DNA from 2 places in the Cupriavidus sp. SHE genome. Region 1 is predicted to be linked to the other one. Evidence: predicted binding sites of a transcription regulator. Region 1 holds the regulator's gene; the other holds the start of a gene.

The links. Region 1 encodes FliA, which starts transcription of late flagellar genes. Its sites were predicted from a motif close to CTAAAGTTTNNNNNNNNNNNGCCGNTA; they were not measured.
Region 2: the regulator FliA is predicted to act here: its motif matches at 2,078-2,104, upstream of fliD (flagellar filament capping protein FliD).

Annotation. Positions count from the first base shown of each region.
Region 1 covers NZ_JWMB01000023.1:57,418-65,633, reverse strand. The annotation lists gene flhF (flagellar biosynthesis protein FlhF) at 1-707, shown strand, start outside; gene RN01_RS13160 (AAA family ATPase) at 720-1,535, shown strand; gene RN01_RS13155 (RNA polymerase sigma factor FliA) at 1,643-2,359, shown strand; gene RN01_RS13150 (flagellar protein FlhE) at 2,359-2,805, shown strand; gene RN01_RS13145 (porin) at 3,000-4,091, opposite strand; gene RN01_RS13140 (amidohydrolase family protein) at 4,170-5,195, opposite strand; gene RN01_RS13135 (4-oxalomesaconate tautomerase) at 5,192-6,340, opposite strand; gene RN01_RS13130 (LysR family transcriptional regulator) at 6,512-7,732, shown strand; gene RN01_RS13125 (aromatic acid/H+ symport family MFS transporter) at 7,902-8,216, shown strand, end outside.
Region 2 covers NZ_JWMB01000036.1:9,936-18,151, forward strand. The annotation lists gene RN01_RS17925 (carotenoid oxygenase family protein) at 1-1,257, shown strand, start outside; gene RN01_RS17930 (TetR/AcrR family transcriptional regulator) at 1,274-1,972, shown strand; gene fliD (flagellar filament capping protein FliD) at 2,183-3,646, shown strand; gene RN01_RS17940 (methyl-accepting chemotaxis protein) at 3,835-5,394, opposite strand; gene RN01_RS33140 (hypothetical protein) at 5,408-5,713, opposite strand; gene RN01_RS17945 (PepSY-associated TM helix domain-containing protein) at 5,770-6,441, shown strand; gene RN01_RS17950 (DUF2271 domain-containing protein) at 6,469-6,990, shown strand; gene RN01_RS17955 (DUF4198 domain-containing protein) at 7,042-7,875, shown strand; gene RN01_RS17960 (FAD:protein FMN transferase) at 7,898-8,216, shown strand, end outside.

The sequences.
Region 1 (8,216 bases):
AAACCGCGCGTGTGATCACGGGTGGCGCGGCCAGCAAGCTCGATGCGATCGCCGACACGCTGACGTTTCATGCGATTGGCGACACGACCTGGCGCGACCGCGGTGCTGTGCACTGGGTTGGTCACTGTGCAGTGCGGATTCCGGAAGGGACGGTTCGTGCGGTTGGACGCGCTCGCGATAACACGGCCGAGACCGGCACCGAAGCGTGCCTCGTTGTCTCCCGCATGGCGGATCGTGGTACCGGCGAAACGCTGGCGGTCGAGTACGTGCTGTGCGACGTGGCGCTGACCGATGACGCCGCGCAGGTCGCACGCTGGATGCAATGGGCGAACGCCGCGGACGAGCAGTTCCGCACGCTGCGTCATGCCGCCGAACACTTCGCGCAGGACAGCGATGCGTCGGACAGTCAGGGGACCAGCATGGTGTCGCTCCAGCTCGGGCTGACCACGCTGCGCCTGCAGCACACCCCCACCGCAACCGCGCCGGCGTTCCTGTCACGCCTGGCCGGCCGTGCCGCGACGCGTGCGAATGTGCCGGTGCCAGGCTCCGTGCTCAACGAGGGCATGGGTCGCCTGCTGGCGCTGCTGGATGTGCTGGAGAACTATCCGGGACGTGCCGCCTCGCCTGCGCTCGTCGGTGATATCACTGCCGACGCGGCAATGCAGGCGACAGTCGGACTGCCGCAGTTGGCAGTCGCGGGGGAGTAAGCCTTGAACGTCATGGGTTCCGATCAGGCAGAAAGCCTGCGCCGTCTGCTGGCGCCGCGCGTCACCCGGCGCATCGCGGTGGTTGCCGCCGATGCGGGGGCGGGCGCCACCACGGTGACACTGGGTCTGGCCAATGCGCTGGCCATGCAGGGCGAACGTGTTCTGCTCGTCGACGAGGATCGCCATGGCGTGCGTGCCACGCGTCTGTCGGGCGCCGCGCCTGTCGCAACGCTCGCCGATGCGCTGGCCGGCCGGGTGACCGCGGCCGCCGCGATTGGCACGCGCCCTGCCAGTGGCATCGCGGTGCTGCCGGCAGGTGATATCCAAGTCGACGCCGGGAACATGGACCGCGCGCTATCCGATCTGATTCCCGACATGCGGTCGGTGCTGATCGACGCGCGCACGGATGCAACCGGCGCGCTGTCGCCTCTGGCGGCAACCGCCCACAACGTGGTGATCGTCATGCGCCCGGAGGCAACGTCGATTACCGCGGCCTACGCGCGCATCAAGCGTCTGCATCACGAATACGCATGCCGCCGCTTCCATCTGGTCGTCAATATGGCGGCCGCCGAAGCGACCGTTGCCGCGCTGGCACGCAATCTTGCCCGTACCGCGAGCCAGTACCTCGGCGTCGAGGCTGGTCTGACCGGATACCTGCCGATCGACCCGCTGGTGGCCCGCGCATTGCAGCTTGGCCGTTGCGTGGTGGAGGCGTATCCCGCAGCGGCATCCACCAGCGCGCTGCGCCACATCGCCAGCGGTATCGGCGCATGGCCGTTGCGACACGAAACAACGCCCCAGGGAGCGGCTGTGGCCGTTCCCGCATGAAGCCAGAACAAGAAGTCGACAAGACCGGACACCGAGCCAGACAGTCAGCCGCGGCCATGCTTGCGCGGCGCTGGCACCGATAGAAAGCATTTACCGAGAGTTCCACCATGTACACGATTCAGGGAAAGCTCGAACAGGCAGACGTGGTCAAGTCGCACGCGCCGCTGGTGCGACGCATCGCGTTGCAGCTGGCGGCGAAGCTGCCGGCCAGCGTGCAGATCGACGACCTGATCCAGGCCGGCATGATCGGCCTGCTCGACGCCGCCAAGCGCTACGAGGACAACCATGGCGCGCGATTCGAGACCTATGCGAGCCAGCGCATTCGCGGCGCCATGCTCGACGAGGTGCGCGCCAACGATTGGCAATCGCGCAGTCTGCGCCAGTTCACACGCAAGATCGAACGCACGCAGCGCCAGCTCGAGCAGAAACTCGGCCGGAGCCCCATCGACTCCGAAGTGGCGAAGGAACTCGAAATGGGGCTGGAGGAGTATCAGGAACTGCTCAACGAAGTCCATGGCTGCCAGTTGCTGCACTATGAGGACTTCGAACGCTCCGGGGAGGAAGACTTCCTGGATCGGCACCTTGGGGTGACCGACGAAGCGAATCCGCTCACGGTGCTGATGGAATCCGGAATGCGTGACGCGCTGATCCGTGCCATCGAGAAGCTGCCCGAGCGCGAGAAGCTGGTGCTCTCGCTTTGCTACGACCAGGAGTTGAACCTGCGCGAGATCGGGGCCGTGCTGGAAGTGACCGAATCGCGCGTCTGCCAGATCCGCAGCCAGGCCATTACGCGGCTGCGCAACCAGCTTCGCGGCATGTTGTGATGCGTCATCTTCTGGCGTTCGCGTTGTGTCTTTGTCTGGCCCCCACATGGGTCGACGCGCAGACATACGTGCGCGCCACCTACGAGCTCAGTGGGTCGCGCTATGCCTGGACCAGCTCCGCGCAGGGACCGCTGATTGCCAGTCGCGGCCAGCGCACGATGTCGTCGCCGGTGTTGCCTCCCGGCACGATGCCTCAGGCAAGCGGCATCGTTACATCGGTACGCTGGCGCTACAGCTTCGTCAGCACCCCGCCGATCGATCTGGAAGCATACCTGTGTAACGCGCGACGCTGCGTGCTGCTGTCTGGCGCGCAGGGGAAGACCGATGCATTCGCGGGCGACGATGCGACTGGCGGGTTCGTGTTTGCCTACCGGGTTGCTGGCCGTGGGGGGCTGTCTCCCACCCTGCAAGGCCGCAGTAACGAGGTGACGGTGAGCTACCGATAGCGCGCCGGGCCCGGCGCAGCAATGAAACGGCCCTTGGACGGGTTCAATCAGCACGTATCTGCACCTATCTGCACGTCACTGGCACTACGGGTCGCTCGGCACAGGACTGCAGTCGTAAAAAAGCCCGCTCCCAGCCAGTCATGACCAGAAGCGGGCAGGTGGAGCCCAGTCTCAAGCCGACGAATGAAGTGCCGTCAGAAGACGTGCTTCATGCCAAGCATTGCGCCGAACTGCGAGCCGCCAGGCGCGGGCGATGCGCCGGTGGAAGCGCTGTCCACGGACAGCGCCAGCTTGCCGCCGTTGTCGATATAGCCAAGCGTGGTGTAGATGGACGTGCGCTTGGAGAAGGCGTAGCTGGCACGTAACGCGCCCAGCCACGCCTTGTCGGCGCTGTTGTGGTACTTGAGGTAGAACGCCTCGCCGGAGAGCGTCACCGCAGGAGTGATGTCGTAGGCGACACCGGCATAGAACATGTCGCTGCGCGGCGTGGCGATGGCACCGTTGCGACGCCCGATCCAGCCGGCGCCGATCTTGGCGCGGTCCACGAGCATGTAGCCACCGAGGGTGGCGCGATCATCCTTGAGCGAACTCGAAGTCAGGCCGCCGAATGCGCCGGGCCCGCCGCGCTGCGAGTCATAGGCGCCCAGAATGCCCCACCAGTTGGTTTCATAACCGAGCATGGCCGACCATTCGCGGCAGGCGGTCTTGTCGGCGGGGTTCTCGCCGCCGCAGTTGGTGCCGGACGGGCTGGGACCGGCGTTGACGGTGTCGCGCCCGAAGCTGTAGGTAGCGCCAATGGTGAAGCCGCCGAACTTGCCCTTGTAGGCGATGGCGTTGTCGGCGCGGGCGTTGGGCAGGTAGTTGTCGAGCGAGCTCGAGCCGTAGGCGTTGGGGCCGAGGATGTCGGAGTCGAGCGTGGCCCAGAACAGCATGGTGTACTGGCGGCCGAGGCTGACCTGGCCCCAGTTGCCGGAGAGGCCGACCCATGCCTGGCGGCCGAAGAGGCGGCCGCCCTGGTTGGAGACGCCGCTGTCGGGGGCGAATCCGGATTCGAGCACGAAGTTGGCCTTCATGCCGCTGCCGAGGTCCTCGGTGCCGCGCAGGCCCCAGCGGGAGGGTACGGTGCCGCTGAGGTTGGCCATCTTGACGACGGAGTTGCTGGCGGTGCCGACGTGGTTGAGGTACTCGATGCCGGTGTCGATGACGCCGTAGAGCGTCACGGATTGGGCGTTGGCGATGGCGGGCAGGCCGAGCGCGGCCGCCAGCGCCAGGTGGCGCAGTTTCATCTTCTTCTCCTCCGTTAGATATTTTTCTGGAACAACGTTGATGCCTGGCTTCGATGGCGCTGCCTGGCGGCTGCGTGCCTAGTGGCCACGTGCCTTGAGTCGCGCGTCAAGTCGGCTGTAGACGCGCCGCGCGTTGCCCTCGTAAATCTGGTGACGTTCCTCGTCCGAGAGCGCGGCCTGATCGATGTAGCGCCGCGTATCGTCGTAGTAGTGGCCGGTCTCGGGGTCGATGCCACGTACCGCGCCGATCATCTCCGAGGCGAACAGCACGTTATTGACCGGTATCACGCGCGTCAGCAGGTCGATGCCGGGCTGGTGATAGACGCATGTATCGAAGAAGACGTTATTGAGCAGGTGTTCGCTAAGCGGCGGCAGCTTCATCTCCTGCGCCAGCCCACGGAACCGGCCCCAGTGGTAGGGCACCGCGCCGCCGCCGTGCGGAATCACGAATTTCAGCGTCGGAAAGCGCCGAAACAGGTCGCTGGTCAGCACCTGCATGAATGCGGTGGTGTCGGCATTCAGGTAGTGCGCGCCAGTGGTGTGGAAGCACGCGTTGCAGCTCGTGCTGACGTGAATCATGGCCGGCACGTCGAGTTCGACAAGCTTCTCGTAGATCGGATACCAGTACGGATCGGATAGCGGTGGCGAGGTCCAGTGTCCGCCAGACGGATCCGGATTCAGGTTCACGCCGACAAAGCCATACTCGAGCACGCAACGTTCGAGTTCGTCGATACAGCTCTTGGTATCGACACCCGGCGATTGCGGCAGCATGGCGGCGCCGACGAACTGGTCGGGGAACAACTCGCTGACACGGTGGCAGAGGGTGTTGCAGATGGCGGCCCACGTGGCGCTGGTTTCGAAGCTGCCGATGTGGTGCGCCATGAACGACGCGCGCGGTGAAAAGATCGTCAGATCCATCCCACGTTCGCGCATCAGGCGAAGCTGATTGCTGGCGATGGCGTCACGCAGTTCGTCGTCACTGATGCGCAGCTCACTGACGGAAGGCGCGAGCGCCGGGGTGTTCAGGCTGGCGATCTGGCGTTGGCGCCAGTCTTCCAGGGCCCTGGGGGCGGTGGTGAAGTGCCCGTGGCAATCGATGATCATGGGAGTTCGTCAGACAGTGGCCATGCGCTGGTCGGCACCAGTACCTCGCCGCGCATGATGGGACGCGCGGTGCGAATCAGCGCGCTACGTACGATCGATCCCGGCTTGGCAGGATCGGTTTCCAGTTCAACGGTGAACTCGCCGGTCGGGTGCTCGACGCTGATGGCATGGAGCGGCCCGACGCTGGTGACTGCGATGCCGCTTGCCACGGTGTCCGGCAGCACGCAGGCGGTGCCCACCGTGATGGCGGCCAGCACGCCGATCGCATCGTGGCAGACGCGCGGGATGAAGCAACGCGTGGCGATGCTGCCGCCCTGGCGTGGCCGGGCCAGCAGGCACATCTTCGGATAGCTCTTGTCGGAGACGTCGCCCAGCCCCATGAGCTTGCCGGCGGCGAGCCGCGCGGCTTCGATGCGTTGCTTGAGCTCGTGATCGGCATTGAGCGCGGCTACGCTTTCGTAGCCGGTGCGGTCGAGATCCTCCGCGCGCATCAGCACCATCGGCATGCCGTTGTCGATCAGGGTGGCAGCGATCATGCGTGAGCCGCCACGCACCGGATCGTTGATCGTCAAGACGTCGATGGCGTTGCCGGTGGGCAGCATTGCATGGCAGACGGAGCCTGCGGTATCGAGAAAATCGATCACGATTGGAGCCGCGGCGCCGGGAACGCCATCGATGCGCGCGTTGCCCGCGAACCGTGGCACGCCACCGGGCGTTTGGATCGTGATGTCGCAGAGCATCCCGGTGTTGCGCGTCAGCACACGTGCCCGGGTGATGTCGCCCTGCGGCGCAATCAGTCCGCGTTCGATCGCAAAGGGAAGCACCGCCGCCAGCATGTTGCCGCAGTTCGGGGTGGTATCGACGGTGTCGGCGTTCGGCTGCAGTTGCGCGAACGTGAAGTCCAGGTCGGCATGACCCGGCGTGCCGCGCGACACAATGCCGGCCTTGCTCGTCAGCGGATGCGCGCCGCCCAGGCCGTCGATCTGACGCGGGTCCGGGCTGCCCATCGCGGCCAGCAGCACGCGATCGCGTGCTGGCAGGTCCTCCGGCAGATCGCTCGCGAGAAAAAACGGTCCGCGCGACGTGCCGCCGCGCATCAGCGTGCAAGGAATCGCGCGGAGATCGGAGGCGAGGCAGGGCGTCATGGCGTGTGCGAAGCCGGACCCGATCAGGGGTCCGATCGGTGGTCCATCAGGTTGTCCATCAGGTGGCCGAAGTATCGGCGTACCGTGGAATCCCTTGGTTGCCATGTCGCAGGACAGTTGTTCTAATCTGCTTATCGACAGCACAAATACAACATCGGGTCGGACAACGCCATGGAGACCATCAGCCTGCATCACCTTCACGTTTTTGCCGGTGTCGCCGCTGCCGGAGGGGTACGGCGATCCTCTGAGTCGCTGCATCGGGCGTCGTCCGCGATTGCCCGTTCGGTGGCCGCGCTCGAGGAGACGCTTGGGGTGGTGCTGTTCGAGCGCAAGGGCAGGGGGATGCTGCTGACACGCGCCGGCGAGATCGTGCTCGAGCGCGCGCGGCATATCGAAGCCGCCTTGCGCGAGGTGCGGGAGGAAGCGGTACGGATGCGGGCCCAATCGGGCGCCGCCGTCGCCAGTATCGATGCGCTGCACAACGAACGGCGGCTCGAAGTGGCGGCGATGCTGGCCGAGGTGCATCACATGCCCAGCGTGGCGGCGTCGATCGGCGTGTCGCAGCCAGCGGTCAGTCAGGCAATCGCCCGGCTGGAGGATGCACTGGGCCAGCCCATCTTCGCGCGCACGGCGCGGGGCATGGTGCCCACCGATGCAGGCAGCCGCTGGGTGGTGCGTTTCGAGCGCGTGCTGGCAGAACTGCGCAATATCCGCGCCGATATCGCCGCGCTGAAAGGGGTGCTGGAAGGTGTGGTGACGGTTGGCGCGCTGCCGCTGGGCCGCACGCTGCTGTTGCCGATGGCGATTGCCGACGTGCACCGGCGCCATCCGCATCTGCGTTTCCGGACGCTCGAAAGCCCGTATGAGGAACTGACCGCGGGCCTGCTGGCCGGGCGGATCGATTTCATTCTTGGCGCGGTACGTCCGCTGGCTTCGCAAGGGCTTGCCACCGAGAGGCTTTTCCAGGACCGGATCTCGCTGATCGTTCGCGCCGCGCATCCGCTGGCGGCCAGAAAGCGCGTGACGCTGGCCGATCTCGAACCGTATCCGTGGGTGCTGTCTCGCGCCGCGTCGCCGTCGCGCCAGGCCCTGGACGGCGTGTTTGCGTCACGTGGCCTGCCGTTGCCACAGCCGCTGGTGGAAACCGGAGACCTCGCGCTGGTGCGCGGCATGTTGCTGCAGGGGGACATGGTGACCGCCTTGTCCGCCCATCAGCTTCGCCACGAGATCGACGCGGGATGGCTGCGCGAACTGGGGCTCCCGCTGCCTGACACGGCGCGCAGCATTGGCATCACCACTCGCGTGGGCGCGCGTCTCTCGCCCGGCGCCGATGCGCTGATCGCCGCGCTGCGGCACGCCAGCGGGTCAATGGAACAGGCCGTCGATAAGTAGATGGCAACGCAGCCCGCGCCACAAAGCAATACTGCTATCCCCTGCTGAACGTAGACTGCCGTTGCCGTGCATGGGGGATGCGCGGCCGGCCGCTTCCGCGGCGATTAGCCATGTCGATAACTAGAATCCGCTGACTCCCGCACGGCGGATCACGCCAGGAGACGGCAACATGACAACGCAACGGCTCGACATTCGGGCCCATATCAACGAACGCAAGATGTCCGGCTACCAGTGGCTGCTGCTGGTGCTGTGTTTCCTGATCGTCGCCACGGACGGGATGGATGTGGCCATCATGGGCTTCCTCGCGCCGGATATCACACGCGAATGGGGCATCTCGAAGGCCGCCTTTGGCGTGGTGATGAGCGCCGCGCCGATCGGCCTGGCTATCGGCGCGCTGGTGGTCGGGCCGCTGTCCGACCGCTTCGGCCGCAAGAAGCTGCTGGTCGGTTCCATCGCGCTGTTCGGCGTGTTCAATCTGCTGAGC
Region 2 (8,216 bases), on a different contig from region 1:
CACTGGTTCGGTGGCGACGGCATGGTGCATGTGTTCGCCATCGACGATGGGCGCGTGTCCTACCGCAACCGCTGGGTGCGCACGCCCAAGTGGCGTGACGAGGATCGTGCCGGGCGTCCGCTATTCCGCGCCTTCGCGGGCAAGTTGCCCGATGCGCCGGAGTGGTCGGGCAGCGATGGCGGCGTGGCCAATACCAACATCATCTGGCACGGCGGCGCGCTGCTGGCGCTCGAGGAAGCGCACCTGCCCACTGCTGTGACGCCGCGCGCGATCGACACGCTTGGCTATATGGAATACGGCCCGCTGAAGGGGCCGTTCACCGCGCATCCGAAGACCGACCCCCGTACTGGCGAACTACTGTTCTTCGGCTACAACGCCGACGGCAAGCTCACGCCCGGCGTGCAGGTTGGCGCGATCGATGCACAGGGCCGCCTGACGCATTACGCGCGTCTGCAGGCGCCGTACCCGAGCATGATCCACGACTTCATGGCCACGCCGGGTCATTTGTTGATCCCCGTGCTGCCGCTGACCGGCAGCCTTGCGCGCGTGGAGCGCGGCGGCCCTGGCTATGCATGGGAGCCAGAGAAGCCCGCCATGATCGGCATCCTGCCGCGTGGTGGCGGCGCCGACGACGTGCGGTGGTTCGAGGGCCCTGCCTGCTACGTGTTCCATGTGATGAACGCGTGGGAGGAAGGCGAGGGGGGACAACGCATTCTGGCGGACGTCATGGTCTACGACGAACCTCCCCTGTTCCCCCACGCCGACGGATCGCCAGGAGATCCCGCCCGGCAGCAGGCGTACCTGACGCGCTGGACGTTCGATCTTGCGTCGGACATACGCCGGTTCACCGCCGAACGGCTCGACGATACGGCGGGCGAGTTTCCACGCATCGACGACCGCGTTTCGGGTTTCCGCTATCGGCACGGATGGTTCGCCGCGTCGCATCCCGAGTACGGCGAAGGTGCGCTCAACGGCATCATGCACCTGGACATGCAGGACGGCACGCGCGACGCCTACTGGCTGCCGCGGGGCGATATCACGTCCGAGCCGGTGTTCGCGCCGCGTGGTGGCGCTCATGGCGGCGCTCCCGGTGGCGAGGGCGATGGCTGGCTGTTGGCGGTGGTGTGGCGGGCTGCGGCACAATGCAGTGAATTGCTGGTGTTCGATGCGCGGCACGTCGCGCGCGGTCCGCTGGCAACCGTCGAGCTGCCGCAGCGCGTGCCGTTCGGCTTCCATGGCAACTGGGTAGCGGAATAGCGGGATAGCGAGAGGGATGAACGAAGGCGGCACGAAACAGAACGGCGGGCGCAAGGGTGGCACGCGCAAGGTGGCGGGTGGCACGACCAAGCCCGCCGGACAATGGCATCACGGCGACCTGCGCGCCTCGCTGATCGCGTGGGGACTCCACTTGCTCGATACGCAAGGCATCGCGGCAATGAGCATGCGCGAAGCCGCCAAGCTGGCCGGCGTGTCGCCGGGCGCGCCGGCACACCATTTCCAGGACCGCAACGGCCTGCTTGCGGCCATCGCCGCGCAGGCGTTCCGGGAACTGGGCGCCTTCCAGGGCAACCGCGCACGCCTGATTCCGCGCGATACCCCGGCCAACAAGCTGCGCGCGCTGCTGGTCGGTTACGCCGAATTCGCGCACATGTACCCGGCGCGCTTTCACCTGATGTTCGGCCCGGCGATAGAACGTCGTGACGAATACCCCGAACTGCAGGAAGCCTCGTCCGGTTCGTTCGATCGGGTGCGAGAAACCGTCGTTGCGTGTCTGGGCGGACGTGAACCCGGCGCGCTGACGCATGAACAACTGGCGTTTTGTGTCTGGACGGCCGCGCATGGTCTGGCCACCCTGACGGCCACGCACGACCGCTTCCGGGCCATTTCGGCGGCCCCCGGGGCCGTCGAGCAGATGGCGGACACCGTCGCCACCTTCTGTCTGGCTGCGCTTCAGCACACAGACGACGTCTGAAGACGTCCCCCTCCTCATCAAGCCATAGGGCGTGAGCAAACACTCACATACGGCGCCTTGCCGCGCTTTGTGTATCGGTTTTGTATCAACTTTGTACGAAAAACGCTAAAGAGCCACTTTCGAGCGCCGTAAACCTTGGATGTAAAGACATTCATTTGCCTGTCTGGGTGAATTACATCGAAGTTACGTACGGCGAAGGACCTGAAGAAAATGGCTGCACTCGATTTCCTCGGCATTGGCTCCAACATGCAACTGGGCACGCTCCTCGATCAGCTGGCGACGGCGGAACGCCTGCCGCTGAAGGCGCTGGAGACCCAGAATACGGCCTACCAGGCCAAGCTATCCGGATATGGCACGATCAAGAGCATGTTGTCGGCCTTTCAGGCTTCCGCCAACTCGCTTGCCAAGCTCGACACGTTCGGCGCCGTCAAGGCGCAAGTCAGTAACAGCGATGTGATGACCGTCGCCACTGGCGCCAATGCGATTGCCGGCAACTACAACGTAAACGTCAAGAGCCTGGCACAGGCCCAATCCCTGGCGGGCGCTGGCCAGCTCAAGCAGGATGCGATCATCGGCACTGGCACGCTGACCTTCGAGTTCGGCGTCACGGGCGGATACGACGCCGACCCGGCATCGCCGACGTACGGCACATACGTGAACCCGACGTTCACGCCGACCGCCGACTCCGCCAAGACCGTGACGATCGACAGCAGCAACCAGACGCTGCAAGGGATTCGTGATGCGATCAACAAGGCCAATATGGGCGTCAAGGCCAGCATCATCAACGACGGCAGCGGCACGCCTTATCGTCTGGTGCTCAATTCGGAGAAGACCGGCGAGGCGATGAGCATGCGCATCACCGGTTCCTCACCGGAACTGCAGGCGCTTGCCGGATACGATCCGGTGGCCGGCCCGCAACCCGGCGGCATGAAGGAAGTGGTGCGTGCCACGAATGCGCAACTGACCATCAACGATATCGCCATCACCAGCGCCAGCAATGTGGTGACCGATGCCGCGCAGGGCGTCACGATGACGCTCAAGAAGACGGGCACCACGTCGATGACGCTGACGCAGGATCTCGACAGCATCAAGGCCGCGGTGCAGGGGCTGGCCACGGCCTACAACAACCTCCAGTCGGCCACCAAGCAGCTGACAGCCTTCGACGTGAAGAGCGGTACCAAGGCGGCTCTGACCGGTGACGGCGTGCTGCGCGGTATCCAGTCGACACTGCGCTCGGTACTCAACACCCCCGAAGCCGGGATGCGCGATGGCGCCGCGACAACGCTGGCCCAGCTTGGCGTGACGTTGCAGAAGGACGGCACGATGTCGGTGGACACCAAGAAGCTGGATGCCGCGTTGGCCGGAAACCTGGCTGACGTGACCGCGCTGTTCGGCGGCGACGGCACGAAGGGTGGGATCGCGCGCCGCTTGTCTGAAGCGGTGGATACCATGACGGGTACCAACGGCCCGCTGACCTCCGCGACCAAGGGTATCGAGCAGAGCGTGAAGGATCTCGGCAAGCGCTATGACTCGATGTCGGAGCACATCGATGCCAATATCAAGCGCGTCCAGAAGCAGTTCCAGGCGCTGGATCTGGCAGTCTCGCAGATGAACCGCACCAAGGACTACCTGACCCAGCAGTTCTCGGCGATGAACAACACGAACAGCAAGTAACCTGTCAGCGAGTCGTCAATCGATGCAAAAACGCCGCCCTCGTGGGCGGCGTTTTTTTGTTACGAGGAAGCGGGCGGGGTTTAGTCGTCAGCATGTTCCATCGGTGTTCCGCTCTCTCGCGAGGCTGGAGAGAGGAGCGAACTGCCCGCATCTGAATCGCGTGCGGCGTGCTCCCCCAACGGCCATTCCTAAATCGCGCCCGCCAGCCTGAACTGGCCGACTGCGCGGTGCAGTGCATCAGCCTGATCCTCGAGCGAGGCCGCGGCGGCGGTTGCTTCTTCCACCAGCGCCGCATTCTGCTGCGCCATCTGGTCCATCTGTGAGACCGCCTGGTTGACCTGCTCGATCCCGCCGGTCTGTTCTTCGGTGGCCGCACGCATTTCGCCCATCAGGTCGGTCACGCGCTTCACGGCCTCGACGATTTCTCCCATCGCCTTGCCTGCGTCTTCGACCAGCACTGAGCCATCCTCGACACGCTGCGCCGAGTTGTCGATCAATCCCTTGATCTCCTTGGCCGCCGTGGCGCTACGCTGGGCCAGGCTGCGCACCTCGCCGGCCACTACCGCAAAGCCGCGTCCCTGCTCGCCGGCGCGCGCGGCCTCCACCGCCGCGTTCAGCGCCAGGATATTGGTCTGGAATGCAATGCCCTCGATGACGCCGATGATGTCCACCACCTTGCTGGACGCCGCCTTGATCTCGCCCATCGTGTCCACCACCTGGTGCACGATCGCTCCGCCGCGTACAGCGATCTCCGATGCGCCTTCGGCCAGCCGCGCCGCCTGGCGGGCGTTGTCAGCGCTCTGGCGAACTGTGCCGGTCAGCTCTTCCATGCTGGCCGCGGTCTGCTCAAGCGATGCGGCCTGTTCCTCGCTGCGGCGTGACAGGTCGACATTGCCGGCCGCAATCTGCTTGGCGGCGCCTGCGATCGCATCCGCCGAACCGCGAATCTGGCCGATGGCACCCGTCAGCCGCCCCTGCATCTGCTGCATGTTGAACAGCACGCTTTCCCGATCGTTCGGCGCCACGTTCACGTGCGAAGCAAGATCACCTTCGGCGATGCGCGCGGCGATCTCCGAGGTCAGCGATGGTTCGCCGCCAAGCTGCTTCTGCAGACTGGCGGAAACGCGCACCATCACCACGGTCATCAGCGCGCCCACGCCCAGCAGCCAGCCGAGCGCTTTCCAGAGCGACGTGCGGAACTCGGCCTGGATGTCATCCATATAGAAACCGGCGATGAAGTTCCAGTCCCACGGCTTGAAGTTCAGCACATAGCTCAGTTTGGGCTGCGGCGCCTCGGCCCCTGGCTTGGGCCAGGCGTATTCAAGGAAGCCCTTGCCGGCGGTCTTGCCGATCTGCGCGATATCGCGGAACAGATAGACGCCGTTAGGGTCCTTCATCTCCGACATGTTCTTGCCATCGAGTTCGGGCTTGATCGCGTGCATCAGAACGACAGCGTCGGACCTCATCACGGTGAAGTAGCCATCGCCGCCAAAACGCATCACGCGCACGCGGTCGAGCGCCTGCTTCTGGGCTTCATCGGTGCTCAGCTTGCCTGCGCGCGCCATGGCTTCGTACTCGGCCACGACCGAGTTGGCAGTGTCCGTGACCTGCTGCAGCGTCAGTTCTCGATCCTGCTGACGCAGTTCTCGCATTTGCCATGCATTCCACAGCGTGATGGCCAGCAGGCAAATCCAGCTCAGCACCAGCGGCAGCATGAGCTTCTTTCTCAGGCTCAGGTTATGCAACATCCTTATCCTCCGTTCACATCGGTTGTTGATTGGGGCGCTTTCGGGTCTTTGTATGGTTTGTCTTCGCGCGTCCTCTCTGACCGGCCATAACGGCGGCGTCATCGTCAAACTTGATCGGGAAATACCACCGATAGGTAATAGTGATGCGCGCGCCGCTTTGATTTCTGCTGTGCAGCACGTTGTTAGGGACTTTGAGGGTGCCGCGTAACGAACCGTAATCAACGAGCCCGATCCGAAGCCTTTCAGATGGTTGTTCTTTTAAATGAGAACCATTACCATCTCCTTCGTTTTTCCCGCGGGAGTGTGGCGTCTTCGCCATGCCGCCGATGCGGCAGCCTCTCCGCCAGCCATGCACGCTTGCCCAGAACACCCCCGATGACCGAATCCACGCCAGCTTCCAGCCAGCAGCGCCGCGCCTTCTGGCTCAAGCATCTTCACCAGTGGCACTGGATCAGTTCCGCGATCTGCCTGATCGGGATGCTGATGTTCGCCGTCACGGGATTCACGCTCAATCACGCGGGGCAGATCGAGGCCTCGCCGTCGGTCGTCACGCGCCACGAGACCGCGCCGCGCGAACTGCTGGATGCGCTGAAGCGCGCCGCGCCCGCGAACGCATTGGCGGGAAACCAGAAGGACCAGAAAGACCAGAAGGGACCGGTGCCGCGCGTGCTGGCCGACTGGCTGTCAAAGACGATGGATATCGAGGCGGCAGGACGCGAGGCCGAATGGTCCGCCGACGAGATCTACGTTGGCCTGCCACGCCCCGGCGGCGATGCCTGGCTCAGCGTTGCGCTCGAAGACGGCGAGGTCCAGTACGAAGTGACATCGCGGGGCTGGATTTCCTACTTCAACGACCTGCACAAGGGCCGCAACACGGGCCATGCATGGAGCTGGTTCATCGACATATTCGCCCTGGCCTGCCTGATCTTCAGCGTCACCGGGCTGTTCCTGCTCAAGCTTCATGCCGGGGGCCGCATGGCCACGTGGCCGCTGGTGGGCGCGGGGCTCGTTGTGCCGCTGCTGCTGGCCATCCTGTTCATTCATTGATTCGCAACCGAGAAAGGTAGTTTCGACATGCGCCGACTCCTGACCGTCACCATCACCGGCCTTGCCGCAGCGCCGCTGGCACCCGCCATGGCCGCCGACATGAACGTCAAGGTGGAGATTCCCCGCCTGAACGTGGCCGAGTACCACCGTCCCTACGTATCCATGTGGATCGAGCGTGCCGACCAGAGCCCGGTGACGACGCTGGCGGTCTGGTACGACGCGAAGAACAAGGAAAGCCAGGGCACGAAGTGGCTCAAGGACATGCGCCAGTGGTGGCGCAAGGCCGGCCGCGACATGCAGCTTCCGGCCGATGGCGTATCGGGTGCCACGCGCGCTCCCGGCGAGCACGCGCTGACGTTCAGCGATGGCAAGGCGCCGCTGGGCAAGCTGCCAGCCGGCGATTACCAGCTCGTGGTGGAAGCCGCGCGCGAAGTGGGCGGACGCGAACTCGTGCGTGTGCCGTTCGCATGGCCGCCCAAGGCCGCGCAAAGCGCGAGCGCCAAGGGCGAGCATGAGCTCGGCGGCGTATCTGTCGACCTGAAGCCGTGAGCCGCGCCAATCACCGCAAACGCATTGAACTGATCTGACCGGAGCCTGACGATGAACAAGCCTGCCCGCTTCTCCACCCGACTTTCCACCCGCGTTGCAGTCCTCGCGCTTGCTGCGCTAGCGCCGTTGGCCGCTCATGCCCACCGCCAGTGGTTGCTGCCGTCCACCACCGTGCTGTCCGGCGGCAGCCAGTGGGTGACCGTGGACGCCGCGGTGTCCAACGACCTGTTCTATTTCGAACACATGCCGATGCGTCTGGACAACCTCGTGGTCACCGGCCCCGATGGCGCGGCGGTAAAGCCCGAGAATGCGTCGACTGGCAAGTACCGCAGCACGTTCGACGTGCCGCTGACGCAGCCAGGCACGTACCGCATCGCCGTGGTCAACCAGGGCCTGTTCGCAAGCTGGAAAGAGAACGGGCAGACCAAGCGCTGGCGCGGCGCCGCCGATGCCCTGGCCGCGAACGTCCCCGCCAACGCGCAGGAACTGCAAGTGACCGAGATGGCCAGCCGCGTGGAATCGTATGTCACTAGCGGCAAGCCGTCGAAGCAGGCATTGACGACGACCGGACGTGGCCTGGAGCTTGCGCCGATCACCCATCCGAACGACCTCGCCGCAGGCGAGACGGCCAGCTTCCGTCTGTTGCTCGACGGCAAGCCAGCCGCCAACCAGACGGTTTCCGTGGTGCCGGGCGGCGTTCGTTATCGCGATCGTCTCAACGAGTTCGACACGACCACCGACGCCGACGGCAAGTTCTCGGTGAAGTGGCCGGCTGCCGGCATGTACTGGATGGAAGCCGAACTGCGCGACCAGAAGACATCGGTCAAGCCCGCCACGGCTCGCCGCATTACCTACGCCGTGACGGTGGAAGTGCTGCCGCAGTAAGACGGCCGCTACGATATCGCCGATGAATCGCGTTCTTATTCCCGTCACGCTGGACCTACCCCAGCCCGTGCCCGAGCCGCAAGGCTCGATCGCGCAGTGGGCGGACGAGACGATGGGGACGACCTGGGCTGTCCGCGCCGTGCTGGCGCGCGGGCAGGACGGCGGCGGCCTGGAGGCAGGCATCCGCGCGGTGCTCGACGAGGTTATCGCGCAGATGAGCAACTGGTCGGAGATATCGGACCTGAGCCGTTTCAATCGGGCCGACGCCAGTGCCTGGGTCACGCTGCCCGAGGATTGCTTCACGGTCCTGCAGGCGGCGCTGGACACCGCGCGCGACAGCG